4 regions of the Pseudoalteromonas sp. S3776 genome follow, and region 3 is predicted to be linked to each of the others. Evidence: predicted binding sites of a transcription regulator. Region 3 holds the regulator's gene; each other region holds the start of a gene.

Region 1 (7,539 bases), on a different contig from region 3:
TCGTTAATACAAGGTATAAAAAAGCTTAGAGTAATTATGCGTTCGGAGCATAGTAAAGGACGCGTAGATAGCCAAGTATTTGCCGCAGAAGACAAGCGTCTAGAAAAATTACAACTGAGAATTAATATAGAAAGCCAAATAAAACGCGGTTTATCTGCTCGTTCGGCAAGTATGGTGGGCTCTGCCAGGCAGTATTTTGAGAAAGCCTATGCCACGCTTAGTGCCGTTACCTATTCAGATGAATACGTAAATACTAAACGCCAAGAAGTCGAAGCCTATTTAGAAGAAATAAGTACTGAGCTAAAAGCGTCAAACGCCACCGCCCTTAAGAAAAAAGCAGAAGCTGAGCAAGATGAACTCGATGTGTTATTTGCCCCTAAAAAGAAATGGTAATTTTAAATAACCAAAAGTAAGCCCATACACAATGTATGGGCTTTTTTGTATCTGCTAAACTGTTTTTACCATGGGTGAATACAAATGTACTTTAGGGCACTACCTAGCACTCACTCCGTTATAAACTCTCATTTACCACTGCAAGAGATATACACGGTATAACTAGGCAATGGCACTGAGTGATAGCCGCTAAATAATAATTTACCCGCCCTTGAGTACATCTGTTAATTCAACGAATCGGCATTAGCTATTATGATAAAAACGCAAACTTGATAATAAACAGCGCCGTTAAAATCCACACACTAATACTCACTTGATCGCGTTTATCACATAGTAACTTAACCGCAGTATACGATATAAAACCAAGCGCAATACCATGTGCAATAGAGAATGTAAGTGGCGTCATAAGCAGTACAACACTTACCGGAATTGCATCGCTCATATCATCCCAGTTCACAAACTTAAGGTTTTGCAGCATTAATACCGCAACGTATAAAATAGCACCCGCTGTTGCATAAGCTGGCACCATTTGCGCAAGCGGCGCAAAAAACATCATTAGCAAAAAGCATACACCTACAACGACGGCTGTTAAGCCAGTACGCCCGCCAACTGATACACCGGCCACAGACTCAATATAAGAAGTGGTTGTTGAAGTACCCAACATTGCGCCGGCAATGGTCGCTGTACTATCTGCACTTAAAGCACGCCCTAAGCGCGGCATGTTGCCTTTTTCATCGGCTAAGCCTGCTTTTTGAGTTACCGCAACCAACGTCCCTGATGTATCAAATAAGTCAACAAACAAAAACGCAAAAATTACGCTTAACATGGAAAGTTCAAGGGCCGCTGCAAAATCAAGTTGCATAAACGTAGGTAAAATAGACGGTGGCATTGAAATTACGCCGTGGTACTGAACTAAATCAAGGCTTAACGCAATACCTGTTACTAGCAAAATGCTAATAAGTACGCCACTTTTTATATCGCGATAAAGTAAAGCCGCAATCACAAAAAAGCTTAATATAGCTAATAAAGGGCCCGCCGAAGTGATATCACCAAGCTGCACTAATGTTGCTGGGCTTGAAACAATAATCCCTGCATTTTTTAGTGCAATTAACGCTAAAAACGCGCCTATACCTGTTGCTATAGCTTGTTTTAAAACCAAAGGAATCGCATTAATTATCCACTCGCGGACCTTAAACAAACTTAATATTAAAAATATACAACCAGACATAAATACCGCACCTAATGCAGCCTGCCAGCTATAACCCATCCCTAAAACTACACCATAAGTAAAAAATGCGTTAAGGCCCATACCTGGCGCAAGTGCTAAAGGATAATTGGCCCACAGCCCCATAATAAAACAGCCAATAGCAGCTGCAATACAAGTGGCTACAAATGCAGCACCTTGATCCATGCCTGCTTCAGCAAGCATTGCAGGGTTAACAAATACAATGTAAACCATAGTGATGAAAGTAGTGACTCCTGCAATGCTTTCGCGTCGCACATTGGAGTTGTTTTCGCGGAGTTTAAATAGAGCTTCGAGCATAATAGACTTGTGGTTGTAAAAAGTGACGAGATTTTATCATAAAATTAAGTATAAACAGGACATTTTACCTTGCGATATACTAAACTGTTGACGTAGAAACTATATAAAAGAAAATGTATGAATAAGACTCAGCCTAGCGGACAAGACTTAGAGCAGCAATTAAACAACATTTTAGACTTTGTAACTCAGCCTATAAACCAAAGCGCTGAAAGCAATAGTGATGTAAGCGAGCACACAGCACTTAATAAAGCACTGTATTATTTAAAACATAATCAAGCACCATTGGCAGCTAAATGGATGCGTCTTGCCGCAATGGCCGGAAATCATCGCGCCCAGTTTTATTTAGGATTATTTTTTGTCAAAGGCCAAGGCGTACCAAAAAGTGTATTTCACGCAGCAGCATGGCTTAGTTTAGCCAGCAGCCAAGGCTATGAACCGGCAACCGCTGCTTTAGATGATTTAAGAAAATATATCGACACCAAACGTCTTAAAGACGCTCAGTGCTACGCAGCAAGCTTGTTTGAGCAAATACACCAAATACAGTATGCTCACTTAATCCCCAAAAATGACTAACTACTGTATTGCTAAGTACTGTAAAACACATTAAAACAACTGTATAGCCACCTCTTAAGTACTGTATAGCGCTGCTACACTTTATACAGTTGCGCAAGCACCCTCATTTTTCACTCTCACAGATAAATTATAAGCAACTGTTTTTAAAGTGTTATTTTTATTATTTATTTTTTAAAGTCATCAACTGTATAAAAAATAACAAAAAACACTTGCACACAACAACTGTATAAACTACTGTATACATGTACTGTATATAAACCCAGTGAGTGAGACCTATGCTACAGCCAATTACCGTAAGAAACGTTAAAAGCTACCAACAACATGACGAAAATGAGTTAGTAAACTTAATAAAAGTCGAAGATGAAATTTCTGCAACATTTGAGATGCTAAAAGTGTTGCACCAATACAATAGCTCGAATGCGTGGACCTTACTAATTGCGCCTGACCATGTGCCCAGTAAAGCCTTACTAGATAGCTGCTCTATTGATACCAGCAAATTGCTTGTGATAAGGCAAAAGCATTTAGTAAATTTAGAGTATGTGCTTAACTCCGCACTTCATAATGGAAATTTTGCAGCCATTATTACGTGGACCGACATAGTCAGTGAGCAACAGCTTGTTAATTTATCGCTTAATTTAAATAAAAGAAGCGCTAAGCTATTTTGCTTTACTAAAAAAACCAGCACTACAGCAATATCACTTACTCAATAAGCTTGGTAAAATACATTTTTGATTTATGTTAATTAGTATTTTATGAGTGTAACCAGTACCAGCGCCTGCAAATGCAACAGTCAGCTTAATTATGGCGACTGTTGCCAACCTTATCATCTTGATATAAAAACCCCAGAAACACCTGAGCAATTAATGCGTTCGCGTTTTAGTGCTTATGCATTAAAAAATGCATCTTATGTATTTAAAACTTACGCTAAAGAAAAACAAGCACAAAACCCAGTAAATGAAATTGCTGACTTTGCCAATAGCTGCCGCTTTGTAAAATTAGTTGTACGCGACACAAAACAAAGTGATGAGCGAGGCTCTGTTGCCTTTAACGCGTATTATTTTTACCAAAACTTATATTGTGAACTGGATGAGAAATCAGACTTTATAAAAGAGGATGGTGAATGGCGTTATTTAGAGGGTATTATTAATCCGGTAGCCGATATTAAAGTTAATAGAAATGACCCCTGCCCTTGCGGAAGTGCTAAGAAATATAAAAAATGCCACGCTTTATAAAGTAATACACTTAAAGTATAACGACGCTTAAGTAATTTCAATAACGAACTTAACCACTAGCTAAAACAAAAAATGGACCATTTAGGTCCATTTTCTACAATATTGTTATTGGGTTTTTATTCATCATCATCTAAATCGAACGATTCACGCTGCGCAGGTCTAGCTAAAATCTCAACATAGAATGAAGTAAGCGCCTGCTTTTCGATTTCGCTGATCTTGTTGTTAATTTCAGCTACGTGAACAACTTCGGCATCATCGGCACTTGTGCCAAACTTACAGTCAAACGCCCAGTAATCAGCTTCAACAGGTAGCGTTTTATTGCGCTCTCTTTTCAAATATTTTTTCACTTCATGCTTTGCAGCATCAACCATACGAGGGTATTTGATTTTCTCATGATTTAGCGTGAATGTTTTCTTCATTACGTTCCTAATTACCTTGATTTAATGATAATGGCACTCAAGTCATACCATTTGCAGCCATTATAGCAATTGCATTTAATTTGTGGATGCTTTTTTTAAACAAAAAAAGAATTGTTCTATTTTATTGCATAACCGATTATTAAATATAAGGTGTTTTAGGCTTTTAAAACGTACAAGTGTTAAATTATTTTTATGCGTTAGCAACAAGCAATGGCTTATGTATAGCCTCATTAGTTAAATCGTCATAAAATGCTGCGGCGTCCATTTGTGGACTTGCAAGCGCGGTGTGCGTGTCATTTAAGCGTCTGCGTACTGATAGTTCACAATTATCGATTACTGTTAAAGGAATATGTAACTTATCATCTCTAATCGCTAGTGGCTCAGGGTTTAAGCAGTGACTTAATTTTATTGCTTTCATACCTGCTTGCTCACCTTGTTGAACAATCACCGATGCGTGCTCTTGCCCTATGCTCATATCAAATTTATCGGGAGCTAATAATTGCTTTGGCCCAGCACCAAAGCGCTCCCTTAACTGTTCTTCGTCTACATAAGCACTATGCGTCTCACTTTTTGGCAAGTGAAATTGACTAAAATCCAGCGCATCATGCGATAGCATCGCTAATAAAAGTGAGAATTCACCTCTGCGATTTTCATGCACACTTTTATTTAGCCTGGTCTTTAGCTGACTCTCTGTGATTAACAAATCATCGATTTGCATAGTCTTTAGCCGATTATGATAACTGGTAGATATTTATCGGCTTTATTTCAAATTTCTTTAGCTTTTTTCTTTACTTAAATACGCAGTTTGCTATTATCAGCGCCGTTGCATTGGAGGGGTTCCCGAGCGGCCAAAGGGATCAGACTGTAAATCTGACGGCTCAGCCTTCGCTGGTTCGAATCCAGCTCCCTCCACCACTTTTCTTACCGCTAAGTTAAGTGGGGCCAAATGTAACAAAATAGTGTGGAGGGGTTCCCGAGCGGCCAAAGGGATCAGACTGTAAATCTGACGGCTCAGCCTTCGCTGGTTCGAATCCAGCTCCCTCCACCACTTCTTATCTTCAGTATCTTTTTCTATCTCTTTTTTATCACTATTTAAATCTCATTTTTAGACTAATTATCAAATACCCACTGTAATGTTGCCCCGTGATTTTTAAGCCATGCTGATGCCAATTTATAATCGGGATAAAATTTAGCTACGCGCTTCCAAAAAGCGTTGCTGTGGTTTAAATGCGTTAAATGAGCCAATTCGTGCACAATAACATAATCAATTATATGATGCGGTGCCCCAACAAGGTTTAGGTTAAAGGTTAGTTCTCGTCGAGAATTACAACTCCCCCACTTACGTTTATAACTTCCAATCGTCAATTTAGTCGGTAATGCTTCTGACATCTGTTGGCAATAATAGGCTAAACGCATTTCAATGTAGTTTGTTAGCATTTCTTCAAGAGCAAGGCAAAGTAGCTGCTTACGTTTTTCGAGCTGTTTTTTTACTCGTTTAGAAGTGTAAATAATAAACTCGCTGTCGGACTGCTGAACATACGAGCGTGTCCCTTTAGCGAAAGTAATAGTATATGGTTTAGCAAACACCGTAACTTTCTGACTTTTAAATGGATATTGATGAACATCAATAGCATTAAGTTGTTTATGTAATTGCGCAGCTACCCACTCTTTTTTACTGAGCAGCCATTGTTCTATATGTATTTTTGATACGTGCGTAGGTGCATAAACAGTAACTAATTGTTGGCTAACTTTTATTGCCACTGTTTTACGCCTTGTACTTCGCTTTAACTGATACTCAAACAAGGTGTATGCTCAAAATCTAAAAAAGCCTATTATAAAGCCTTATCTATTCAATGTAGTTATTTAACGATAAATAAATAGGTTCAGTATTTTTTACTAACTCAAAATAACGTTTTATTAATGAAGTGCACTGCGTATGTTAATATTTTTACAAGAAAAAGTAACTTCACAGATTTATAGTATAAATTATTAGATTAACAGTTTATTTATATAATAAATCTATTAAACTAGTTTAATAAAGATACTAATTTGAGTCGTTATGCTCTCTGCATTTTTTATAACCGATCAAGATCCGAGCCTTATTATCAATGGTGCATATAACCCTATACTGGTTAGTTTATCGGTCATTACCGCTATTTTTGCGGCCTTTTTTACCGTATGGTTAGTTGATGTAGCTAAGCAAACACAGTTCGAAAGCTATAAACGCCTAGCCAATATAACCGGAGCCACTGTTTTATCGGCCGGCATATGGAGCATGCACTTTATAGGTATGTTGGCTTTTTCGCTATGTACAGATATAAGTTATGATCCGCTGATAACCCTTTTATCTTTTTTACCTGCATTTATTGCATGCCAATATGCCTTTTCGATTTTAGTAAAATCGCAAGGCTCGTTCAAACACCTTATTATTTGCTCTATTTTACTTGGCTCAGGTATTGGCACAATGCACTACAGTGGCATGGCGGCTATGGAGCTGGCCCCGTTACTACGTTACGACCCAGCCATGTTTGCTTTATCGATCGTGGTCGCTGTTGGTTTATCGTTTATAGCACTTTTTACCCGTTATTATTTAACGCGTTTGCTACCTAATTTATCACAGATACAAGCGCGTGCTATTACCGCTATTATTTTAGGCTCAGCAGTGGCAGGCATGCACTACATGGGTATGGCCGCTACCCGCTTTGTTGCAACCACACCGCTTTTACCTGATTATCAAGAGTCAACCACTGAGCTTGCTTTTGTGGCTATTGCCATAGCTACCGCGACGGTTGCTATAACTTGTGTTATTGCAGTTATAAATGGCATGGTAAGATACCGCTTATTACTTGAGGAAAAATCGGCGGATGAATCGCGCTTAAATGCTATTTTAGGCACTGCTATTGATGGCATTGTAACTATAGATCACACCGGCATTATATTGAGCTTTAACGAAGCTGCCAGCAAAATTTTTGGTTGGCGAGAAAGTGACGTTCAGGGGCAAAATGTAAAAATGCTGATGGCCGATGAAATCGCCCGCCACCACGATGGCTATTTGTCTAACGCCAAAAATGTAGATCTTGGTAAGGTAATTGGTATAAATAGAGATGTCTCTGCTAAGCACAAAGATGGCCACCTCTTCCCAATACGCTTAGGCATAGGAGAAGTTAACCAGCCCGACCAGATGCCGTTATATGTTGGCTTTATCACCGATTTAACCGAACAACGCGCCTTGCAACAAAGCCTTATTGAAAAAGAGCAAAAGTACCGCTCTTTAATGGATAATATGCCTGGCGCTGCTTTTCGTTGTAAATACGATGAAAACTGGAGCATGTTATTTATCAGCCCGACCATAACGGAGCTCACAGGCTACACGCCAGAA
Region 2 (7,539 bases), on a different contig from region 3:
CGCGCTTCCTACTCAACCTGAATACTAGGGCCTGCTTACCTTTCGAGGTTAAATTCGCAGCAGCCTGTTTGGTATTTAGGCAAGGCAGAGCCTATGTAGTGTGGTCATTCCCCATAAATAGGCGATAACGACGTATAAATGCCAAACAGGCGCTGCCCTAAGGGTTCTGCCTAGGGGTCATTTACTCATTGTTACTCGGTTTTTACTTAGCCCACTAGGTTACAAACCTCGCGCCGCGATTAAATGGCCCCTAGATTGAACAAATTATAACCCTGAAAGGTCAACAGGCCCTCAATAAAAGCGCATTTCTTAAAGCCGCGTTTTCGCTAAAAGCTTCTCACTAAAAAAACTTATATCAGCCTAATTTAAGATGTCTGTAAGTCTCTTTATAAAAATACAATGTACTTAATTTAAATAACCACACTTTTAAGCTCTCAAAAAGTAGCAAATAAGTGCCGTGATAAATTCAATGGTACGCAGCATAGCCACGCCAGTCTTAACGTTAAGTGAATTACAAAATGAATTTAATTTATTGGTTACATTTGCAACAAAGTGGATGAAAGCTGATTAACTATTAAGAAAATTTTACAATTAAGGGTAGGTACAACCCGCTACATTGACTGTAACGGGCTAAATGAGGTTAATCTTGTTTAGGGAGTAAACCAAAGTGATGGTACGCATTGTCTGACACAATTCGCCCGCGCGGTGTGCGCTGTATAAAGCCTTGTTGAATTAAAAACGGCTCAATTACATCTTCAATGGTTTCTTTTTCTTCGCCGATGGCGGCGGCTAAATTATCTAGCCCTACAGGTCCGCCCATAAATTTTTCGATAATGGCAAGTAAGTATTTACGGTCCATGTAATCAAACCCGCTTTTATCTACGTCAATCATATCTAACGCCTGCTCGGCAACCGAGGCATTCACAGTGCCATCAGATTTTACTTGCGTGTAATCGCGTACACGGCGCAATAGGCGGTTAGCTATGCGCGGTGTGCCTCGCGAGCGCTTTGCAATTTCGGTGGCTCCATCATCGCACATTTGTAAATCTAAATAATGCGCTGAGCGCCCCACTATATATGATAAATCAGCAATAGAATAAAACTCTAAGCGCTGCACTATGCCAAAACGGTCTCTTAGTGGTGAGGTAAGAGAACCTGCACGTGTGGTTGCGCCAATAAGCGTAAACGGCGGTAAGTCTAATTTAATAGATCGTGCTGCTGGGCCTTCACCAATCATAATGTCGAGTTGATAATCTTCCATCGCGGGGTAAAGGATTTCTTCAACTTGCGGGCTGAGTCTGTGTATTTCATCAATAAACAGTACATCGCCCTCTTCAAGGTTAGTAAGCAATGCAGCAAGGTCGCCGGCTTTTTCGAGCACTGGCCCTGAGGTGGTTTTAATACTTACATTAAGCTCGTTGGCGACAATATTAGCAAGCGTGGTTTTACCTAAGCCTGGCGGGCCAAATATTAATAGATGATCGAGCGCTTCACCACGGCTACGGGCAGCCTCTATAAATATTTCCATTTGCTGCTTAACATGCGGCTGACCTTTGTAGTCGGCTAAAAGCTTGGGCCTTATTGCGCGGTCTATGGTGTCTTCGTTGGTTTTTTCGCTCGCGTCAATTAAACGATCAGCTTCAATCATGGGTTACTCACAACATTGATTTTAAAGATTCTTTAATAAGAACCTCAGTAGACATATCGGGTTTGCTTACCGATTTTACTGCTTTTTGCGCCTGTGGCAATTTATAACCTAACGCAACAAGTGCCGATACGGCATCGTCTGCGGCATTATTGGCAATAGTTGCATCGCAAGCGGGCTCTATTACGGCATTATCGCTAAATGGCGTAAATAAATCATTACCCCAATCTTTTAAGCGGTCTTTCATTTCAAGCACTAAACGCTCAGCGGTTTTTTTACCCACACCCGGTAATTTAACCAAGGTTGTGGCGTCTTCGTTGTTTACGCAACTTACAAATTGTTGCGCCGACATGCCCGACAAAATCGCTAACCCGAGTTTAGGCCCCACGCCATTTGCTTTTAACAACTCTCTAAACAGCGCGCGCTCGGTTTTATTATTAAAGCCAAATAATAGTTGTGCGTCTTCGCGTACTACAAAATGCGTGTACACGATGGTGTTTTCGCCAACATTGGGTAAGTCGTAAAAACAGGTCATGGGCATTTGTACTTCGTAGCCTACGCCGCTTACTTCTAATAAAATTTCGGGCGGCTGCTTTTCAACTAAAATGCCATTTAAACGGCCAATCATATTTATTTCCTTAAACGTCCTCTAACGGTTTTGCTGGCGCTACCCGCTAGTTTGATTAAATTTTGTTCTGAGTGAGCATGGCATATTGCAATAGCAAGTGCATCGGCCGCATCGGCTTGCGGTGTACCTGGTAATTTTAAAATATTTTTGACCATGTGTTGTACTTGCGACTTATCGGCGCCGCCATTTCCTACCACGGCTTGTTTAATTTGCCGTGCTGAGTATTCAAATACGGGTAAGTCGGCCATAGAGGCGCCCACGATAGCCGCGCCTCGGGCTTGGCCTAGCTTTAGCGCTGCATCCGGGTTATGCGCCATAAATACTTTTTCTATTGCAAAGGTTTCGGGCGAGAACTGCTCTATTATTTGTGTGATCCCTTGGTAGATCATTTTTAATCGTATGGGGAACTCATGCTCAGCTAATTTTATACACCCACTGCCTAAATAGGTAAATTTAGCACCTTGGTGAGCAACTACACCATAACCCGTTAAACGTGAACCTGGGTCTATCCCTAAAATAATGGCCAAACAGCACACTCATTATTGTTGTTTTTCAATAACGGTAATAATGCCAGAGCACTGTATAAATTACCAGTGGCGAGTAAAAACAAAAACGCCCGCAACTTAGTGCGGGCGTTTAGCATTAATAAAGTATAGCTTAGGCTAAAGCACGTACTAAGCCTTGGGTATTTTGTTTAAGCTTACGGGCAATCATTAAGTAGCCAAGCGCCGCCACAAAAACCCCGCCCGATACTGGCCCTATTAGCCATATTTCAGGGTGCAGTTTACCGGCTAAGTCAAACATTTGCTGCTGAACAATTAGCAAAGCTATATCACTAAATAATGCGGCTACAAACCCAGCTAAACCACCTAATAGCAAAAACTCATAAAGGGTCGCATTTTTTATTAACCGCCCTTTGGCGCCTAAAGTTCGCAGTATTACTATTTCTTGCATTCGCTCACCTAGGCTCGCTTGCACCTGCGATATAAGCACTAATGCACCACACAACACCACAATAGCAAGCACAAAGCCAATCGCTAACGACACCTGCTCAATGGTTGATTGAATTTGCTTTACAAAGTTATCTACATCAATGGCGGTAATAGTTGGATACGTGCGCAGTAACTGGCTAAACGCTTTCTTTTGCTCAGGCTCTATACGCACAGATGAAATATACGTTGCCGGAAAATCTTTTAGCACGTCGGGGCTTAAAATAATAAAAAAGTTAGGTTTTAGCGTAGCCCAGTTTACTTTACGTACGCTAGTTATTTTAGCGTCAAATGATTGCGCACCAATTAGAAATGTTAAAGTGTCGCCTATTTCTACATCTAAACGCTCCAGCATTGATTCCTCAACCGATGCTTCACCCACCGCGCCTTCGCCAAACCACTGTCCTTGCACAATTTCGTTTTGGGCTGGCACGTTTTCAAGCCACGTTAAGTTAAGCTCACGGCCGATGCCTGAACGTGCTTCTTCATCTTTTTTCTCGTTATCTTGCAACGATACTTTACGCGCAACAAGCTCGCCATTTACCGCATTTACGCGCCCACGAATGGTCGGGTAAAAATCAGATACTAAAATATCGTTTTCTGCTAGGTAATTGTTTACAGGCTCAAGTTCGTTTTGCGTAATATTAACTAAAAATGCATTTGGTGCATCGGCGGGTAATTGAGACTGCCAATCTGAGATCATGTCATTTTTAAGTACAATCAAAAACAGCAGCAATTTTATCGCCAACGAAAAGCTAATAAGCTGCACCGCATTTACGTTGGCACGCTTTTGTATTGAAGCAATAGCTAACGACCAGCTATTACCTGGTTTTAAGCCTAATTTACGGCCACCACCAAAAATTAATTTTGAAATAACAAACAACACCGCAATCAGAGCCAGTGTAGAAACAAACAAAATAAGCGTTATTTTAATGTTGTTACTAAATAACCACATTAATAAAAACACCGTAAGGGCACTTAAACCTAAGTGCACACGGCTTACGGCTAGTCTGTCGCCTAAATTACGGCGCAATACTCTAAGCGGTGGAATATCAAATAAATCAAGCAGTGGCTTAATAGAAAACATAACTGCACATATAACACCTGTGCTAATGGCCACCAGCCAAGGTTTAAAACCCGCTGCAGGTAAACTCATATCCATGCTTTTTGCTAAATACCCGGTGGCAATTTCTTGTAAACCGTAACCTATGGCTAAGCCAATGATAACCGCCATAGTGCAAACCATGAGTAAATGCATAAAGTAAATTTTACGAATTAATGCGCGGCTTCCGCCAAGGGTTTTCATCATAGCTACGGGGTCGTATTGGCGCTCACAATAACGCTTTGCCGACACAGCAATGGCAACTGTGGCTAAAATAATGCCCAGTAAGCCAGCTAGTAATAAAAAACTTTCTGCTCGGTTTAAGCTATTTGATATAGGCGATTGCCTGTCTTTGACGCCGTACCAGCGTTGATTTTCGGCCATTTGTGGCTTTAACCACTCATAAAACCGCGTTATGTCTGACTCATCGCCTGCATACAATTGGCGGTAGTTCACTCGGCTACCAGGTTGTATCACTTCTGTTTTTGCTACATCAGCAATATTTATGAGTACTCTGCGACTACTCGAAAATACATTAAACGGGGCATCAGGCTCTTCAACTACTACTTTTTCTACATTGAATACGGCAGCACCTAGCTCTACTTGGCTACCAATATCAATATTTAAGCTGTAAAAAACCGATTCACTTAGCCACACATTACCAGGCTTTGGTCCGCCCTGGGCTACTTGCGTTTCGCCAAGCAACGATGATTTAACTTTTAATTCGCCTTTTAACGGGTATTCGTTTGATGCCGCTTTTACCGAGGTAAACTGCATCTCGTCGTTGGCAAATAACATGGTATCAAAGTAGACCATTTGCGCAGTTTGTAAGTTTTCTTGTTTGGCTTTATTAATAAACGCCGTATCTAATTTGTGGGCACTGGCTAGCACTCTATCAGCCGCAATAAACGCACTACTTTTTTGTGCTATGCTTTGTGCTATTCGCTCTGTCACCATAGACAGCGTGAACACTGTTAGTACTGCAAGCGCAATCGCGGCACTAATTACGGTTAGTTCGCCGCGGCGAAATTCGCGGGCAAATAATTTAAGTGCTAACTTAGCCCACATTCGCTACGTCCTCTTTTGAGTTTTTAACTAACTGCCCCGCTTCAATTTGTACAATATGCTGGCACTTTTGCGCGAGTGCTTCATCGTGAGTTACTAAAATTAACGTTGTGCCGTGCTGCTGGTTTAAATCAAACAATAACGACTCCACCATTTTGCCGTTTTTACTGTCTAAATTTGCAGAAGGCTCGTCGGCAAATAAAATTTTAGGTGTGCCAATAAAAGCCCGGGCAATAGCCACACGTTGTTGCTCACCACCCGAGAGTTGCGATGGGTAATGATCTATACGGTGGCTTAGCCCTACTTTTTCTAACAATGCAAGGGCTTGCTCCTTGGCGTCGCTTTCGCCAGCAAGCTCTGCTGGCAGCATCACGTTTTCAAGGGAAGTTAAGCTTTGTACCAACATAAAAGATTGAAATACAAAGCCGACTTTTTCAGCTCGTAATGCCGCGCGTTGCTCTTCATCTAATCTATGAAGTGGCTCGCCATCAAGGATAATTTCACCACTGCTGGCTGTATCTAGGCCCGCTAATAAACTTAATAACGTGGATTTTCCTGAGCCCGATGTGCCCACAATAGCAACTGACTCACCATGCTTGACATTAAAGCTGATGTCGCTGAGGATGGGCAACTCACCTTCGAAGGTAGAAACTACTTTAGACAAACCATTTACTTGAATAATATTTAATTGAGAAAGCGCTGACATATGACTCATTCAATCCTACGTTTTGTATTCGTTTTATTTTTAGTTATCAAACCACTTAGTGCGGCGGCCGACAACACGATTTTAATACTTGGAGACAGTTTAAGTGCAGCCTATGGACTTAAACAAGAGCAAGGCTGGGTTAAATTGTTACAAGATAAATACGATGCAGAGCAGCGTAATATAGAGCTAATTAATGCCAGTATTAGTGGCGAAACAACCGGCGGCGCTTTACGCAGGCTAGATGCCTTACTCGCGCAATACCAACCAAGCCATGTGCTTATTGAGCTAGGTGCTAATGATGGTTTGCGTGGTTTTCCGGTAACAAAAATGCAGGCCAACTTAACGGATTTAATCGAAAAAAGCCAAGCTGAAAATGCTATGGTCGCGCTAATGAAAATTTACATTCCCCCTAATTACGGGCCGCGTTACAGTAAAATGTTCACAGACAGTTTTACACAAGTAAGTGAAAAAACAAATGCTCATTTACTTAACTTTTTTATGCTTAATGTGGCAGATAAGCCAAACTTAATGCAAAGAGATCAATTACATCCAAATAAAGAAGCTCAACCGCTCATACGTGATGAAATGTACGACTCGATCAATCAATGGCTAAATAAAGATTAGGGCCTGTTGTTGTTTGGTGGTTGGATTTGCGGCAGCTTGCTGTTTTGCCAAGACAAAGCCTATGAAGTTGCGCTTTTAAATATAGTTTTTTAGCTTATTTGCGCAATAAACGCGCAAACAAACAATCACTTATTGATTTTTAATAAAATATACGTACTATTGCAAACAACGTCGGTATGTAGCGCAGCTTGGTAGCGCACTGTCATGGGGTGTCAGGGGTCGCAGGTTCAAATCCTGCCATACCGACCATTTAACCTCCTCTTTATTTCTTTTTCACTGTCATTTTTCTGTATTACCTTGTATACATAGCATTAAATACTAAGTGTTTAAGGATGACTTATGAAAAAGCGTATTGTGTTTCCTCTGCTTTTATCTCTTTTTATTTCAAGCTTTGCGTTTGCCCAAGGTAGTTTTCGACTTAAAAACGGAAATCTATTAAGTGTGGGTAAAACTAAATCTGACATTGTAGCTCTGGTGGGTGCACCACTTTATAAAGATGTGCTTAATGAAGCTGTTGATATTGGCAAAGGTGACAATTTAGTTGAAACAGAAGAGTTTACTTATAAGCTAAAAGGCTCGATTGGAGGGATGTACATCGTATTGATCCGCTTTGAAAATAATATTGTGACCAGTATTAGCTCAAAACAAGTTGGCAGGCTTTAAATATTTTAGAGTTCGTTATAAACAGTTAAAAGCGCCATACGGCGCTTTTAAGGTTTTAGTGTGAACGCCCTACGCCGTTGCGCACCATGTCTTTGCCGTTTTCGAACACTTCAGCTG
Region 3 (7,539 bases):
CAATAAATAATAAGGTTAATATTGCCAGTAGTTTAGCCATTACTTATCCTTATTTAACGTAGGCCATGTTAAATCCATATTGCCACGGTTAAAGTCATTAGGTGCGTTTAGAGGTAATAGTTGCTTGCTATCGCCAGCCGCGCTTTGTATTTGCGTTTTGATACTCGCAGAGGCGGTGCTAATAGGGCACGTGCCGTTATTATCTATATGGTAAAGCGCAGTAGAGAGTATCCCTTCGTTTGGATCGCCTAATTGATTGTCGAAGTCATCACTCACTACACAACCTTTCACATCCGCATCAAACTGCGGTGTTGGCGTAGGCGTAAACCCTGCTGCATATTCACCAAACCCTTTACTGTTTACGCCACTAAATTGAATGGTGTAATAAGTGGTGCCACAGTTATGTGTTGGAGTAAAACCGTATGGTTTACCGCAGGTCGTGTCGCCAATGAGTATTACCTCGGCGTCAATGCCTTTTAGACCATTAATAAAGGCTTCCGATGCCGAACAGGTGCCTGATGTGCTAAGCACATACACTTTAGATAAGTTTAAGTCGGGTAGGTTATCACCGGTGCTAAAAAAGGTTGAGTAATCAATTTCTTCATCTATGAACGGGAAAGGTGACTCTACAGGTTGCTTGTCGTTTCGCTGAGTTTGGTAATAAATACGGTTTTGGATATTAGCACTGCCGGCTACCATGTAGGCAAGCTGCGAAGAAAGCGCTAATAAACCGCCTCCGTTGTATCTAAAATCAATAACAAGTTCTTCTACGTTATCGGTTTTAAATTTATTAACCGCCGCAATTAAGCCTTCTTGAGCAATACTTATATGACTATTAAACTGCATGTACCCTACGCTAGTGCCATTTTCGGTGGTAATGGTTTTTACGTTTTGTACAGGCGTTTGTTCTATGTTGCCAGCCGTTACGTTAAAGGTTTTTTCAGCGCCATCGTTACTGCGCACAACGATGGTGTGCGAGTCGCCATTAGTGGGGCTAAATAAGCCTTCGTTTAGGGTATCTACGCCTGCTTGTGTGCTGGTATTAATGCTTACGCCATCAACTTCGAGCACCGTATCGCCACGTTGAAAACCAATTTGGCTTGCTGGTGAGTCATCTTCTAGGTAGGCAACACGCAAAATTCTATCAGCTGGGTCGCCTATAAATGCCCAGTTTATGCCATAGCCTGAGGTTACACCTGATTGTGCTTCTTGAAAGTAGTCCTCGGAGGGCTCTGAAAAATGAAAGTTATCTTTTTTATCACCAGAGTCGGTTAGTTCTTCGGTTTTTAGTTGGGCAAAATAACTGGCCACTGTAGCAAAGTTTTCAGGGTCGTTATCGGCTATTTCATCATACCAAAGGTAGGTTTCATTGCTCCACGAGCGAAGCCAAAGCTTTTCGTAAAGTGCTGAACCGGCTTGGTCTGGGTAAGGCTCATTATTATTAAACGGATCGTTACCTGTGCGTGGGTTTTCGCAAAAGTTTTTTAACTCATCCGATGGCTCAAATACACCTGCCGTCCATGTTGGGGCTGTGCTTGCAGGAGGTGTGATGACTGGAGCGGGCGTTTCATTCATGCTGCTACCACCGCCACAGCCAGCAAGTGTTAGGCTTGAGAGTGCAGCAATAATAGCGAGTGATGCTTTGTTATTTTTAAACATACAGAACTACTTTTTGTAAATAAGTTGTTTAAAATACTACAACACCCGCTCATTTATTCAACGTATTAGACTCTAAATTATGTAAATGAGTGTATAACATTTCGCTTGTGTTAAAGCTTGCTTGCGCTGCTTTTATCTGCAAATGCTTGTTTTTTCCACGCATCAAATAGCTTTTGTTGTTTGGCTGATATTTTTAAGCCATATGTTTTTTGCATATAAGCGTAGGTGTCGGCAATGCGTTTGCGGGCATAAAATGGCGGCTCTACTACGCGTTGTCTAAAGTTAACCTTTACCTGGCAGCGGCCATATTGAGTGGCATTTTCGCTCAGCATTCCAAAGCGGTAGTTAGAGCGATCGGCGTTAATTTCGCCAATAGCGGGGGCTAAGTTGTTTATGTCGGCTTCCATTTTTCTAAATTTGGCACTGACCTTTCGACAGTTTTTACGTCCGCCGTTTTGCCAGCATTGTAGCTGGTGGCCAAATTCCCATGCGGGCACTATGTGCTCCCATTCAATACGTAAAGCGCGCTGGTTTACTTTGCCTGAGCGGGTAAATGTATTACGAGGCACATAACCACAACCCGCTGGATCTGGCACTAGTTTTTTACCTTGTTTTTTAATGTCGCAGCCGCAGTAGAGGCTTTTGGCGTTATTAGGCAGGGTTTTAATTAAGTGCCTTTTAGCCGTTGAAAAACGGGTAAATTCCTCACTCGATGCCGAAAAACAAATACAACAAGCCACAAAGGCTAAAATAAATTTAAGCATATCCATCACATACGTGAACTACAGGAGGCGCTAGTTTAAGGCCTTGAAATTAAAATATAAACCTATTTAAAAATCCTTTTAAGCCTTAAATTTTGCAAAAGTAGCAACATGCCGCATAAACAAAATAGCACGCTGGTGGCTGCAAAGCTGATTAGTAATGGGTTGTTAAAATCTTCTCGCTCGTCGTAATCCATTATGTGCAGCATCCAAAAAAAGTCGAATATACGCCATAGAGTGCTGCGAACAGTAATTACTTTGCCGTTAATTGCATTTAAATACAGCGTGGTATTAAAGGTGTCTTTAAATTGTACTTGCCACACATTTGTTTTGTATCCGACCTCTCGAGTCCCTTGTTTTAAAAATGTGGTACTTACTGGTTTAGCGTCGATGAGCAAATGAGCCTGCGCATTAGCGGTGATTTGTATTTTAGTGGGTGGCTTAAAAGGGCGGCCCGTTAAGCCATTAAAGCTTTGCTGCTCGGTGCTGTTAATAACAGTAATAAGCGGGGTAGTTAAAAAGTGCTCAAATATTATTTGAGTGGGGTTAGCCACTTGTGACGTAATATTATCGAGTGATGTGGAGTAGTCTGCTTGTGTAAATGGGTTTGTAAGTGTGCGTTTTGCAAGGTGCTTACCATGTACGTATTCAAGTGGTATCGCGCTCATTACTAAGCCACCTAAAAGCCAAGCTAAAATTTGTAAGGCAAGTAAATAGCCTAGCCACTTATGAAGTTTTCGTGCGCGCTTAAAGAGTTGTTTTCTCATTTTGTGCTTCTTATTATTTTTAGCGTTAGTGTATTACAGCTGCCCATGCTTTTACTGCGACATTTTGTCGCAGTTATTCATAAGCTTACTCTAACTTTATAAAAATAATAAAAAGGAGCGATAAAAAATCAGTGAGGCTGCGTTTAATGCTCACGCAGGGCATCTATTAGCTCTTGTTTGCTCATTTTTGAGCGGCCACTAATGCCTACCTCTTTTGCTTGATCGTATAACTGTTTTTTAGTGCGCTTCTCATACTTTGAGGCTTTGCCGCCTTTAACTGCGGTTTTATGAGTATTACTATTAGCAATTCGCGCGGCTTTTTGTTTGCTCATGCCTTCATCGCGAAGTGCATCGTACTGTTCATCATTTTTAATTTGCGGACCATGATCTACCATTATTGTTCTCCTACAGCTTTTAATTACACAGTGTGTGTATAACTTTCATACATAAACGCTAAATTTGTGCTTAACTAGCCTAACCCGTTTAATAAGGCAAATTAGGTGCCAATGGCGTTTAAATAGGTATTTTCTATTAATAAAGCCATGTTTACCGCTTAGTTGATTTGGTATAAAAGTAAAACTGCGTTAAAGTTTGCGATGAAACTATAAGAGGGTAAAAAGCAGACAATGTCGGAAATTCAATTTTTAAATGTAGATCTAGAGCTTGAGTCTAAACATGATATTAGCGCCTTAGTGGCAGACTTAAAGAAAAACGCGACGGTTTTGCATTATGACAAAGACGAATATCGTCAACTTGCGCGTATTGAAGCCTCAGGTGAAATATCAACACCAGATAAAGCGATTAACCATTTGTGCGAGCTTATTGAGTCGTGTTCACGTAATGCGCTTAAACAATGGCTCAGCTGCTCGCGAAGAACGTTTGATATTGGCTTTGAATCGGGCACGTCGCCTAAATGTTTTAACCAAGCCTTACATGCAGACACACTGCTACGTATATCTGCGATTGGTGCAGGTATGGAAATTACTATTTATCCTATCGAAAAATAACAATAAGTAATTATCTGCGCTCTACAACTGCTGCGGTCATTTTTGATACGCAGCACAGCTCATTGCGGCTATTTGTTATTTTTATTTCCCACACAGAACTACGCTTACCAATATGAAAAGCCCTAGCGGTTGCAGTTAAAGTACCATTGCGAGATGCTTTTAAATGGCTTGCGCTAATTTCCTGCCCTACACAATAAAACTTTGTAAAATCGACAACAAAATTAGCAGCATAGCTTGCTACTGTTTCGGCAAGTACTACATTTGCACCACCATGTACCATCCCCATAGGGTTATGATGCTCAGGAATTGCTGGCATTGTGGCAACTAGGTAATCGTCACCAATTTCTGTGACTTCAATACCCATGGTTTTCATTAATGTGCCTTGGCCGTCAATGCCTTCCTCTAACTGTTTGCAAAGCTCTAAAGTGATGGGTTGGTGCCAAATACTCATAATTACTCCTTTATGTTGAAAGCAAATTTATAGCATTTTAAATACTGAACGTCTGTAATTACCTAAAATATATCCAAGTGCGGTGTGTTTAGCTATTTTAAAGCGCAATTTAAATTTGCGATTTTTATTTAACTGTATATACTCACAGTTAAATGTACTGTATGGAAAACCAGTTGTATGCGACCATTAACTAAACGCCAAGCTCAAATACTCGAACTAATAAAAGTTTTTATTAAAGACACTGGTATGCCTCCTACACGTGCCGAAATTGCGCAAACACTAGGTTTTAAAAGTGCTAATGCCGCAGAAGAGCACTTAAAAGCGCTTGCCAAAAAAGGTGTTATTAAAATGAAGCCAGGCGCAAGCCGTGGTATTCAATTGGTTGAAGAAGAAGAGCCAGAGCAACTAGGTCTGCCATTAATAGGTCGAGTTGCAGCGGGTTCGCCTATTTTGGCGCAAGAACATGTTGAGAGCCACTGCAAAATAGACCCACTTATGTTTAAACCTGCCGCTGACTTTTTACTGCGTGTTAACGGTATGAGTATGAAAGATATAGGCATTATGGACGGCGACTTACTTGCTGTACACCGTACTCAAACAGCTGAAAACGGCCAAGTTGTGGTTGCGCGGGTAGATGAAGACGTAACCGTAAAGCGCCTCGAAAAAGCAGGCCGAAAAGTATTATTACACGCCGAAAACGAAGAGTTTACGCCTATAGAGGTAGACCTTGAAAACGAATCTTTTAATATTGAAGGTTTAGCTGTTGGCGTAATAAGAAATGCCGACTGGATGTAATTTTTAACTATTTTTAAGTAACTTTTTATAAATGCGCACTTTTAAGTGTGCATTTTTGTTTTAAGAAAGACCTTCCGCTACCTCAAAGCGCCCTAAAATTATTTAGCCTGTAAACTTTTTTGCACTCGCACTTAACTCCTCTTTTATATGATGCACCCCTAGTTTTACTCGCTATTTAGCAACTAACTTGTGTTTAAGCTGGCGTAATTAAAGCTTATTTTAAAATACAACTTGTTTGTTTTTTATACTAAAACTTGCTTGTTGTACGTTTTTTAGCTAATCATTAATGTGCTGGGCTAACAATAACTCACAGCTTTTTGGTTTTGAGAACACACAAATACACATTCATTGTTGACGCAGCTATACCAATCAAAACAAATTAGGTTGGTTAAATAATAAAAATAACGAATTGGCGTTTAAGCCGTATGCCTCTTCGCTTTGCATTCGCAATAGCATCAAAGGAGCCGTCACATGGGTAAACTGACCTCTGCCTTGTGGCTTGTATTGATTATGTTCCCGCAGCAAGTGCTGGCTAATAGCCAATACAATATGCGCAAGGGCGTAACCGATATAAGTAATAATGTATATCAGCTACACATGACAATATTTTTAATATGTTGTGTGATTGGGGTGATAGTGTTCGCAATTATGTTTTGGGCACTAATTCATCACCGTAAATCTAAAGGGGCAGTTCCTGCCCAATTTCATGAAAGTACCAAAGTAGAAATTCTTTGGACTGCCATTCCGTTTGTTATTTTAATTGCCATGGCAATCCCTGCCACTAAAACCTTGATTGCAATGGAAGATGCCAGTAAGGCCGACTTAACCATTAAAATCACTGGATCACAGTGGAAGTGGCATTATGAATATATGGGCGAAGACGTGGAGTTTTATTCTATTTTGTCTACCCCTCAAGACGAAATAGCCAACCTTGCTAATAAAAACCCTAATTACTTACTTGAGGTTGATAAACCTTTAGTACTGCCAATTAATCAAAAGGTGCGTTTTTTAATGACCTCTGATGATGTTATTCACTCTTGGTGGGTACCTGATTTTGCCGTTAAAAAAGATGCCAACCCGGGGTTTATTAATGAAACGTGGACCAACATCAACGAAGAGGGTATTTACCGTGGCCAGTGCGCCGAACTGTGCGGTAAAGATCATGGTTTTATGCCCGTGGTAGTTGAAGCTAAGTCACAAGAGGATTTTAACGCGTGGCTTGCAGATGCTAAGCAAGCTAAGCAGAAAGCGGCATTAGCCGATGCAGCCCTACTTGAGAAAACGATTCCTAAAGAAGAGTTAATGACGCTAGGTGAGCAAGTGTATATGGCAAGTTGCGCTGCGTGTCATCAGCCAACAGGTATGGGGTTACCGGGTGTGTTTCCAGCGCTTAAAGGCAGCCCCATTGTGCTTGGTGATATAAAAGATCATATAGATATTGTAATTCATGGCCGTCCTGGCACCGCAATGCAGGCATTTGCAAAGCAGTTATCTATAAAGCAACTTGCGGCAGTAATTACCTACAAACGCAATGCGTGGGGTAACGATACGGGTGATGTTATCCAACCTAGTGAAATTCAGGCAGCACTTGATGCTGATGGGGAGGCGAACTAATGAGTAGCATAGTAGAACAACCACACGCCAATGACGCTCACCACGGCCACCATCCAGCCAAAGGTTTTAAACGCTGGTTATATACAACAAACCATAAAGATATTGGCAGCATGTACTTAATTTTTTCGCTGGCGATGTTTTTAATTGGTGGTGCAATGGCTATGGTTATTCGGGCTGAGTTATTTCAGCCAGGATTACAATTGGTAGATCCTCACTTTTTTAACCAAATGACCACAGTACACGGCTTAATTATGGTGTTTGGTGCTGTAATGCCAGCCTTTACGGGGCTTGCTAACTGGATGGTACCGCTCATGATTGGTGCGCCAGATATGGCACTGCCCAGAATGAACAATTGGAGCTTTTGGATTTTACCCTTCGCTTTTTTAATTTTATTGGCATCGTTATTAATGCCTGGAGGCGGCCCCGCATTTGGCTGGACGTTCTATGCGCCGCTTTCTACAACGTACAGTAACGATAACACCGCA
Region 4 (7,539 bases), on a different contig from region 3:
AACTCAATGTACTACCTCTGAGCCTATAAGCTTTATTAAACACTCCTCCTACTTCAAACCCTTTTTCATGTAACCTTTTATACACACCGTCGATACCATCAGCCCCTCCACTCATGGCGCGCCAGAGAACACTAAATGCAGTAATAGCTTTTAAAACCTCACTAAAGCCCGAAGACTTTGATGCAAGTTGGTCATATTTTTTATCTTGTTGTATAAACTGCACTAAAAGAGGCTGTACAATATCGTGTTTTATATCAACTAAATAGCGTAGACATAGATTAGAAATATCTAAATCTTCAGCATTGGCTAAACCTTGAGTGTTTGGCTCAAGAGCCTGCCAATGATCAAATAAGAAATCTGTAGTAGTAGCTAAATAGTTTAAGTAGTCATCTCGGCTAATATCCACAGTTTTTTCATAACTATCTAACATAGCCTTTCTTTGATCACGTAAATGAGTGACCTTTACTTTGCCCTCATAAGCTCGAACAAAAGCTAGTATTAAAGCCTTCGTTTTATCGTTCTTTTCCTTGGTGGCTATTAACTTCTCGAAGCGATCAGTTATTGACTTCAAAACATTGATTGATTCATCTGCATCATCTGAATTAACGTCACGCTTTTTACCAATGTGTTCTATGACTTTAGGAACAAATGTCTCTATTGCTGTAAGTGGTTCACCTGTTGTATTTAAGGCTTCAAACATATCGAATGCATAAGATTCATTATTAACTTCAACATACGTTAAACAAACGCGGTGTAAGAGAAATTTAGCAAAAGCTACAACAAAAATAATTGGTGAAACCTTGACATGTTTTTGAGCAGCGAGTTTCAACTCTTCATCAATAGGGAGATCTAAGCACAGGTCTAATGTTTCTACATTCAATAAGTCGTCAATTGTTAACCTTTCTTGATCTGTACCTTTTAGATTAAAGCCTTGTTCAATATAGCCTAAAAACTTTCTGATAATTTTAAGGTTTTCGCTAACTCGCTTACTACTATCATTTAAAACACTACGGTCAAACTCTGTAAACTTGTCTAATGTCTTGCACTCTAGAACGTGCTTTTGATAGGAAATTAATAACTCTGCTATAGGGCTATTATAGGTAGCTTTTCTTTCATCCTTCCCCCAACAATCCACCTGAGAGCGAATTATCTTAGGGAAGCTTTTATAAAGAGGGTGATCCGCAGCTGTTTGAACTACAGTGTTTGAAGTATCAGTAATTAACTCCGCGATAGACTCTTTTAATACCTCTAAAGAATCTTTGATATCTTCGGACTCTTCTTTCTCGATCAGCTTTTTCAGGTTAGTTAAATGAAGTCTTAGCCTTTCATTAAGCGCTACTAAAATTAATGTCAAAGTCGAAAGACGTTGTTGACCATCAATTACTAACCTTATATCTGAAGGCTGTTGCTTTTTATTAAAAGGGAAAACCGTTTTAGCTTCATTATCTTCAACTGTAAGTATAGAACCCAAGAATATTATTGCATCTGACGATTCAAGCAAGTTTCTAAAAACATTATCGCAGTCAGTGAACAGGTCATTAATGTGAGCCTCTTCCCAAGAATATGGTCTTTGGTATGCAGGCATATAAAAGCCCATTTTACTGGTGTCGCATAGAACATCATAAACCGATTTTGGTTCCGCTTTAAAAATATCTAAAGATTTTTGCATTCAGGTTAGTCCCTTAGTAATTAAAAAAATCCATTAATTTACATTAACTGTTGAACTATAAAATAATGAAATTTCATTACTCATTAAGTATTGTTAAAGTAAGATTACATAACCATATAGTTGAATACAATAGTTTTTTCTTTTAGGTGTGCAATAACTGTATGTATATACAAAAACACCTTTCTCTTCATTATATTTCAAGATACTATTAACGGTATTGGATAAATTCTCCAGAGGCAAATACAAAGCATGAAAGCTAAATTCACAGGGCACGACACCTTCCCTTTACGCTATGGATGGCTATTTAAAGCTATTAATCACTTGAATAATAAAGGAAACTTTTCTTCTAACGAAGAAAGTATACGTCACTCTATTGTTGAACTAGGTGTAGGCAAGAATATGGTTAAGGCGATTCAGTATTGGGCTGAGTCGGCTAATGTGATAGAAAAAATAAATAAAGGTGAAATAGCTCATTCTGTAGCAAATAACGGAAAGTTTTTATTTGGCGATAAAACCGTAGATGGACACGACCCTTTTTTAGAGCTTCCTGGTTCTGTATGGCTTATTCATTTTTGGCTGAACTTTAACAACATGAGCCTAACTGCTTACCGTTACTTTTTTAACTACTCTAACGTTCAATATTTTGAAAAAAATAAGCTAGTAGATGACTGTTATGATGATGCAAAACGCCTCGTTAAAACAGAATTAGGTAATCTAAGCACATTAAAAAAAGACGTAGATTGCTTTTTAAACACTTACAGCAAAAAACAAAAAAATAGCACAACAAAAAAAGCTGTAAAAGTTGATGAAGACCATTTTACGTCACCTTTAGCTGAATTAAATTTAGTACAAGATAATGGTGGCGGCTTTTATGTAAGCAACCTTGTTGAACGCCCTGAACTACCTGTTGAAATATTTATTTATGCATTGCTTGAGTTTTTTAATGAGGAAACAAAAGACTCTAATGTAAGCACTATTGATTTTGATTCTTTACTTACTAAACCTTGCTCACCTGGCAGAATATTTAGGCTCTCTGAGTCTGGGTTAGGACAGAAGTTAGATGAAGCACAAGGCTTTACAAATAAGAATGTAACTTGGGTTGACTCTTTAGGCTTACGTCAAGTAAATATATCTGCTGATATAAAAAATAATGCAATCGATTACTTAAAAATGTACTACGGTAAATAACATGTCTGAATCTTTAATTACAATAAATCAACGCTACAAAAGTTCGACACGAATTGATACCGAGAGTACTGATTTTTCTCCATTTATTGATGAGTTTGTATTGCATGGTACAGCTATAAATGTACTTGATACTATTAGTCGCGAATTTGAAAATAGTACACAACGTGCATTTACAATTACAGGCCCTTATGGTTCGGGTAAATCTACCGTTGCTTTGTTTTTATCATGCTTGCTTTCTACAGATTTAAAGCAGCGTAATTATGCACTAAAAAAATTAAACAGCTCTCAAAGCGTTGTTACCAATTTTGAAGAGCGCTTTGCGTTAAAAAATGGCTGGCAAACTGTTAAGCATGTTTGTGGTTTAGAAGCCCCCGCAAACAGTATTTTGGTTAGCTTGCTAAATGCATTTGACCAAGATTTTGACTCAGAAGAAGTCGCGAGCTTTGACGATGATAAATGCTTAGCAGAAATAAAAAAGCTTTTACAAAAACCAAGTGAAAATGAAGATGGTACTTTAATTTTACTTGATGAAATGGGTAAAGCCTTAGATTATCAATCTCGTGAGAACAAAGATTTACACTTATTTCAATCTTTGGCTGATATTGTACAACAAGCAAAAAGACCTGTTTTGCTCATGGGCTTTTTACATCAAGCGTTTTCTGACTACGCTAAGAATAAAGATGTTAAAACTCAAAAAGAATGGAGCAAAGTACAAGGCCGCTACCGCGATTTAAGCTTTAACCCATCGATTGATGAGTCTTTAACGCTAGTAGGTGATTCGATATACCGTGCACCTAAGGTAGCCGATGCAATACAGTCTAAATACGCCGATTTAGTTAGTACTGTAAGCGGCGCTTTTACAAACCAAAATAAAAACAGGCATGCACTTAGCACAACACTGCCACTAGATCCTATAGTGAGTTTATTGCTTGGCCCTGTATCTCGTCGTCGCTTTTCTCAAAACGAACGCAGCTTATTTGGCTTTTTAGCATCCCACGAAAAGTTTGGCTTTAGAGAGTTTTTAGATTCAAATTACTGTGAGCTAAATGAAGAGCTAAATCTTTATCGACCAGAAATGTATTGGGACTACCTTTACCATAATTTACATCATTTAATTGTTACCTCGCAGGACAGTAAAGCATGGCTTGAAGGCTCTGATGCTATATATAGAGCTGAGCAAAAAGGTGACGAACTCCATATTGCTATTACTAAGGTTATTGCTTTATTAACTATTTTTGGCTTTCATCATCAGTTACATGCTAAACGAAGTTTTATTAAAGACTACTTTGTTTGTCGTGGATATAAATCAAATGACGTTGATGATGCAATTAAAGAACTAGAAGCAAGCACTGTAATTATTTATCGCCAGAAACACGATGCTTTGTTTGTGTTTCAAGGTAGTGATATTGATATTAATAACCTTATTAGTGAGCAAATTGAGGTTATTAGTGAAGGTGTTGATTGGACTGAAGCATGCGCTGCACCACAAAATATTTTAGCAACAGCTCATTACCATAAAACCGGCACTATGCGCTGGGCTACTACTAAATTATTAAATAAGTTTGATACCGCTGTATTTGAAACGTTTGTAACTAAACCAAAAACAGGCGAGGCATTCACATACTTTGTTTTACCAACAAACCCTGAGGTCGCTAAAACTCTAAAAGAAAACGCGAAAGAAATGCCGTTTGTAATAATAGGTACGCTCAAAGACTTTACTAATTTAAAAACGGCAGCCATTGAGTTAATAGCACTTCGTAAGATCTTAAAAGAAGAGAAAAAGATCACACACGATTTAATTGCTAAAAACGAACTAGAAAGCCGAATAAAGTTCGCCCAAGCGAATGTAGACAGCGAAATACAGAATGCTTATACAAATGCTAGCTGGTCGTACTGCGGTAAAAAATTAGCAACACAACCTCTAGCCACAATAGCCTCTAATATCGCTGATAAAATATTCCATAAGTCACCACCTGTTATAAACGAGCTAGTTAATCGTTCTAAACCTTCGGGCAGTGCAAATAGCGCAATTCGTAAATTAATGAATGCTATGTTTGAAAATGGCGATGAAAAAGATTTAGGCTTTGATGACAAAGCATTCCCACCAGAAAAGGGCCTTTACCTTTCTTGTTTAAAAAGTAAAGGGTGGCATTGTGAAACACCTGAAGGTTATTTGTTTCCAAGCAATTGGACTAAAGAGGCAATAGCTGCAAACCCTCAAATGCATGAATTATTTGAAAGTGGATTTGAGTTTATAAAGAACAATTCAGCTAAACAGCATGTAACCATGGCTGAGCTTTATGAAATGTGGATGTTACCTCCTTATGGCTTAACAGCTGGATTATGCCGCATATATGGTTTGGCACTTTTGAAGTCTTTAGAGGGACAGGTAGCATTTTACGATTGGGACTCAACGAAGCAGTTCGTTTTTATTCCTGAACTTGATGAAGAGCTTGTCAATAAAATCTATAAGTACCCGAGCGAAGCGGGAGTTAGATATTTTGAAATATCAGAAATTCAAAGTCACCTTTTAGATAACCTTGCACAAGCCACTTTAGGTGAAGCTAAAAATGAGGCAGCTATTTTAAATATTGCTAAACATATCGTAGGAATAATTCATAAACTGCCGACTTGGGTTAAGAAAACAAGTGGTGAAAGCTTTACTGGCTCAACCGAAAACGGACTTACTAAACAAGCAAGGGATTTTAGAAATAAAGTTATCGCTGCCAACGACCCTTATAAGCTTATTTTAGATGACTTGCCTGCAGTTTTTGGATTTAAAAAAGATGACCCAGAAGTTGAAGAAAAACTAGGCTCATATCTAAAGACTGCAATTGAAGACCTAAGTGCTCAGCATGACATGCTACTTAATGGCTTCAAACAAATTATAGTGAACATGCTTGGTGAAGATTTTAATAATACCTTAAAAGAGCGCTGTGATTTAGTTGAAAAAGAAGCTAAGCGCCCTAAGGTAAAAGATCTTGCTAAACGCTTATCACAGTATATTGATGGTAAAGCTAAATTCGAGTTCGTAATTAATATTTTAACTGGTGTTCCTGAGCGTAATTGGACCGATAAGCACTTAAGAAATGGATTAGACGAACTGCAAAATTTATGTGTACAATTTAGGCGCATAGAATCTTTCAGTAATTTTAATACTCAAGGCTCGTCTAAACCCATTGCTTTTATAACTACAGATAACGATGGTAACCATCAGGAATATAGTAGCTTTACTAAGCATGATTTAGCTGCTGACGGTGACGTTCAAACAGCTGTGAATAATATTGAACACGCTATTGCAAAAATGCCAAAAGAAAAGCAACTTGCAGCACTTACCAATTTACTAACAAATTTGATGGATCAGAATGAAGTTGAGGTAGCAGATGACAGAGAAAGTTAAACATGTTCTAGGCCTCTCTGGCGGTAAAGACAGTAGTGCTTTGGCCCTATTTGTTAAAGAAACTTACCCAGATCTAGATGTAGAGTACTTTTTTACTGATACAGGCTATGAACTGCCAGAAACGAATGAGTTTATTGATCAACTTGAAGAGAAACTGGGATATATACACCGTTTAAATGCGCGTTCTTTGAATAATATTGAAGGGCGTGGTGAAAAAGATTTTGCTCACCTACTAAAAGAGCATGGTAATTATTTACCCTCACAGCGCGACCGTTGGTGTACTGTTCAAATGAAGTTAAAGCCGTTTGAGCAGTGGCTAGATAGCTTTATACAAGATGGCTATAAAATAAAAAACTATGTTGGCATTAGAGCTGATGAACCTGATCGCTCTGGTTATATGACAATTGAAAAACCTATAGAATCGGTCTTTCCATTTAGAGAGCACGGCATAGTTAGGAGTGACATTGAAAATATATTGCAACGTAATGGTTTGGAGTTGCCTGAATATTATAAATGGCGCTCGCGTTCTGGCTGTACATTTTGTTTTTACCAAAGAAAAATAGAATGGGTAAAGCTTATGGAAAAGCACCCTGACTTGTTTGAAGAAGCAAAAGCATTTGAAAAAGGTGATGATAATAATACCACAGTAGGGGAACGTTTTTACTGGATGGGACAAGGCCAGCCTCTAGAAACATTAGAAGATCCTGAAGTTCAAAAACGTATTATTGAAAATCACGAGAAGAAAGTAGCTCGCTTCAATAAAAAGAAGCGCCGTAATGCTTTACTAGGCGACTTTGAAGGCTACTGCGAGTTTAATGAGCTAGATGATATTTATGATGAAGCAGAAGGCGGTGGTGCCTGTGTAACATGTTATAAATAATATGAAAGCGGCTAAATAGCCGCTTTTTTTATAGCGTTAACAAATTGGTCTATTTCTTTAGTTGTAATTTGATTTGTAAAACTTATACGAAAAGTATGCTCAGCCTCTTCACGACTTAACCCTAATGCGGTTAAAACATGCGAGGCTTCTATTTCTCTAGAAGAACACGCTGAACCTTGAGCTAAACAAAAGGAGTCTTCATTATCTCTTACTAAAACACCAATATTTGTTTTAGGTAATGTAAGAGAAACTATATGAGGTAACGCTTCTTCATTTCCATTTACAGTAAAAGAAATACCTGCTTGAACAAGCTGTTCTAATAAGTAATTTCGTATTTGCCTCTTAGCCAAATTTTTATAGGATTGTGGAAAATAATTTATAGCCTCACCAAATCCTAAGACT

The links. The regulator LexA, encoded in region 3, represses DNA repair genes until DNA is damaged. The targets are predictions, from matches to a motif close to TACTGTATNNNNATACAGTA.
Region 1: CWC16_RS12880 (SulA-like leucine-rich domain-containing protein) is a predicted target of LexA. The motif match lies at 2,742-2,761, and genes of this name have one in related genera.
Region 2: ruvC (crossover junction endodeoxyribonuclease RuvC) is a predicted target of LexA. The motif match lies at 2,850-2,869, and genes of this name have one in related genera.
Region 4: CWC16_RS01145 (DUF4007 family protein) is a predicted target of LexA. The motif match lies at 1,825-1,844, and genes of this name have one in related genera.

What each region holds. Positions count from the first base shown of each region.
Region 1 is NZ_PNCU01000031.1:33,088-40,626, forward strand. It holds gene CWC16_RS12865 (hypothetical protein) at 1-393, shown strand, start outside; gene CWC16_RS12870 (NCS2 family permease) at 644-1,936, opposite strand; gene CWC16_RS12875 (tetratricopeptide repeat protein) at 2,054-2,509, shown strand; gene CWC16_RS12880 (SulA-like leucine-rich domain-containing protein) at 2,785-3,219, shown strand; gene CWC16_RS12885 (YchJ family protein) at 3,262-3,741, shown strand; gene CWC16_RS12890 (DUF6172 family protein) at 3,858-4,160, opposite strand; gene CWC16_RS12895 (VC2046/SO_2500 family protein) at 4,351-4,878, opposite strand; tRNA gene CWC16_RS12900 (tRNA-Tyr) at 4,991-5,075, shown strand; tRNA gene CWC16_RS12905 (tRNA-Tyr) at 5,124-5,208, shown strand; gene CWC16_RS12910 (M48 family metallopeptidase) at 5,271-5,921, opposite strand; gene CWC16_RS12915 (MHYT domain-containing protein) at 6,220-7,539, shown strand, end outside.
Region 2 is NZ_PNCU01000065.1:5,910-13,448, forward strand. It holds gene ruvB (Holliday junction branch migration DNA helicase RuvB) at 641-1,648, opposite strand; gene ruvA (Holliday junction branch migration protein RuvA) at 1,656-2,273, opposite strand; gene ruvC (crossover junction endodeoxyribonuclease RuvC) at 2,276-2,800, opposite strand; gene CWC16_RS17830 (ABC transporter permease) at 2,931-5,432, opposite strand; gene CWC16_RS17835 (ABC transporter ATP-binding protein) at 5,422-6,135, opposite strand; gene CWC16_RS17840 (arylesterase) at 6,136-6,759, shown strand; tRNA gene CWC16_RS17845 (tRNA-Pro) at 6,932-7,008, shown strand; gene CWC16_RS17850 (DUF2845 domain-containing protein) at 7,099-7,422, shown strand; gene CWC16_RS17855 (hypothetical protein) at 7,478-7,539, opposite strand, start outside.
Region 3 is NZ_PNCU01000014.1:29,824-37,362, forward strand. It holds gene CWC16_RS06740 (hypothetical protein) at 1-40, opposite strand, end outside; gene CWC16_RS06745 (S41 family peptidase) at 40-1,659, opposite strand; gene CWC16_RS06750 (endonuclease) at 1,770-2,429, opposite strand; gene CWC16_RS06755 (hypothetical protein) at 2,486-3,187, opposite strand; gene CWC16_RS06760 (DUF7218 family protein) at 3,331-3,582, opposite strand; gene CWC16_RS06765 (hypothetical protein) at 3,814-4,194, shown strand; gene CWC16_RS06770 (PaaI family thioesterase) at 4,205-4,645, opposite strand; gene lexA (transcriptional repressor LexA) at 4,823-5,440, shown strand; gene coxB (cytochrome c oxidase subunit II) at 5,912-7,054, shown strand; gene ctaD (cytochrome c oxidase subunit I) at 7,054-7,539, shown strand, end outside.
Region 4 is NZ_PNCU01000001.1:253,477-261,015, reverse strand. It holds gene CWC16_RS01150 (DUF262 domain-containing protein) at 1-1,669, opposite strand, end outside; gene CWC16_RS01145 (DUF4007 family protein) at 1,919-2,857, shown strand; gene CWC16_RS01140 (hypothetical protein) at 2,859-6,257, shown strand; gene CWC16_RS01135 (phosphoadenosine phosphosulfate reductase family protein) at 6,241-7,137, shown strand; gene CWC16_RS01130 (cysteine desulfurase family protein) at 7,149-7,539, opposite strand, start outside.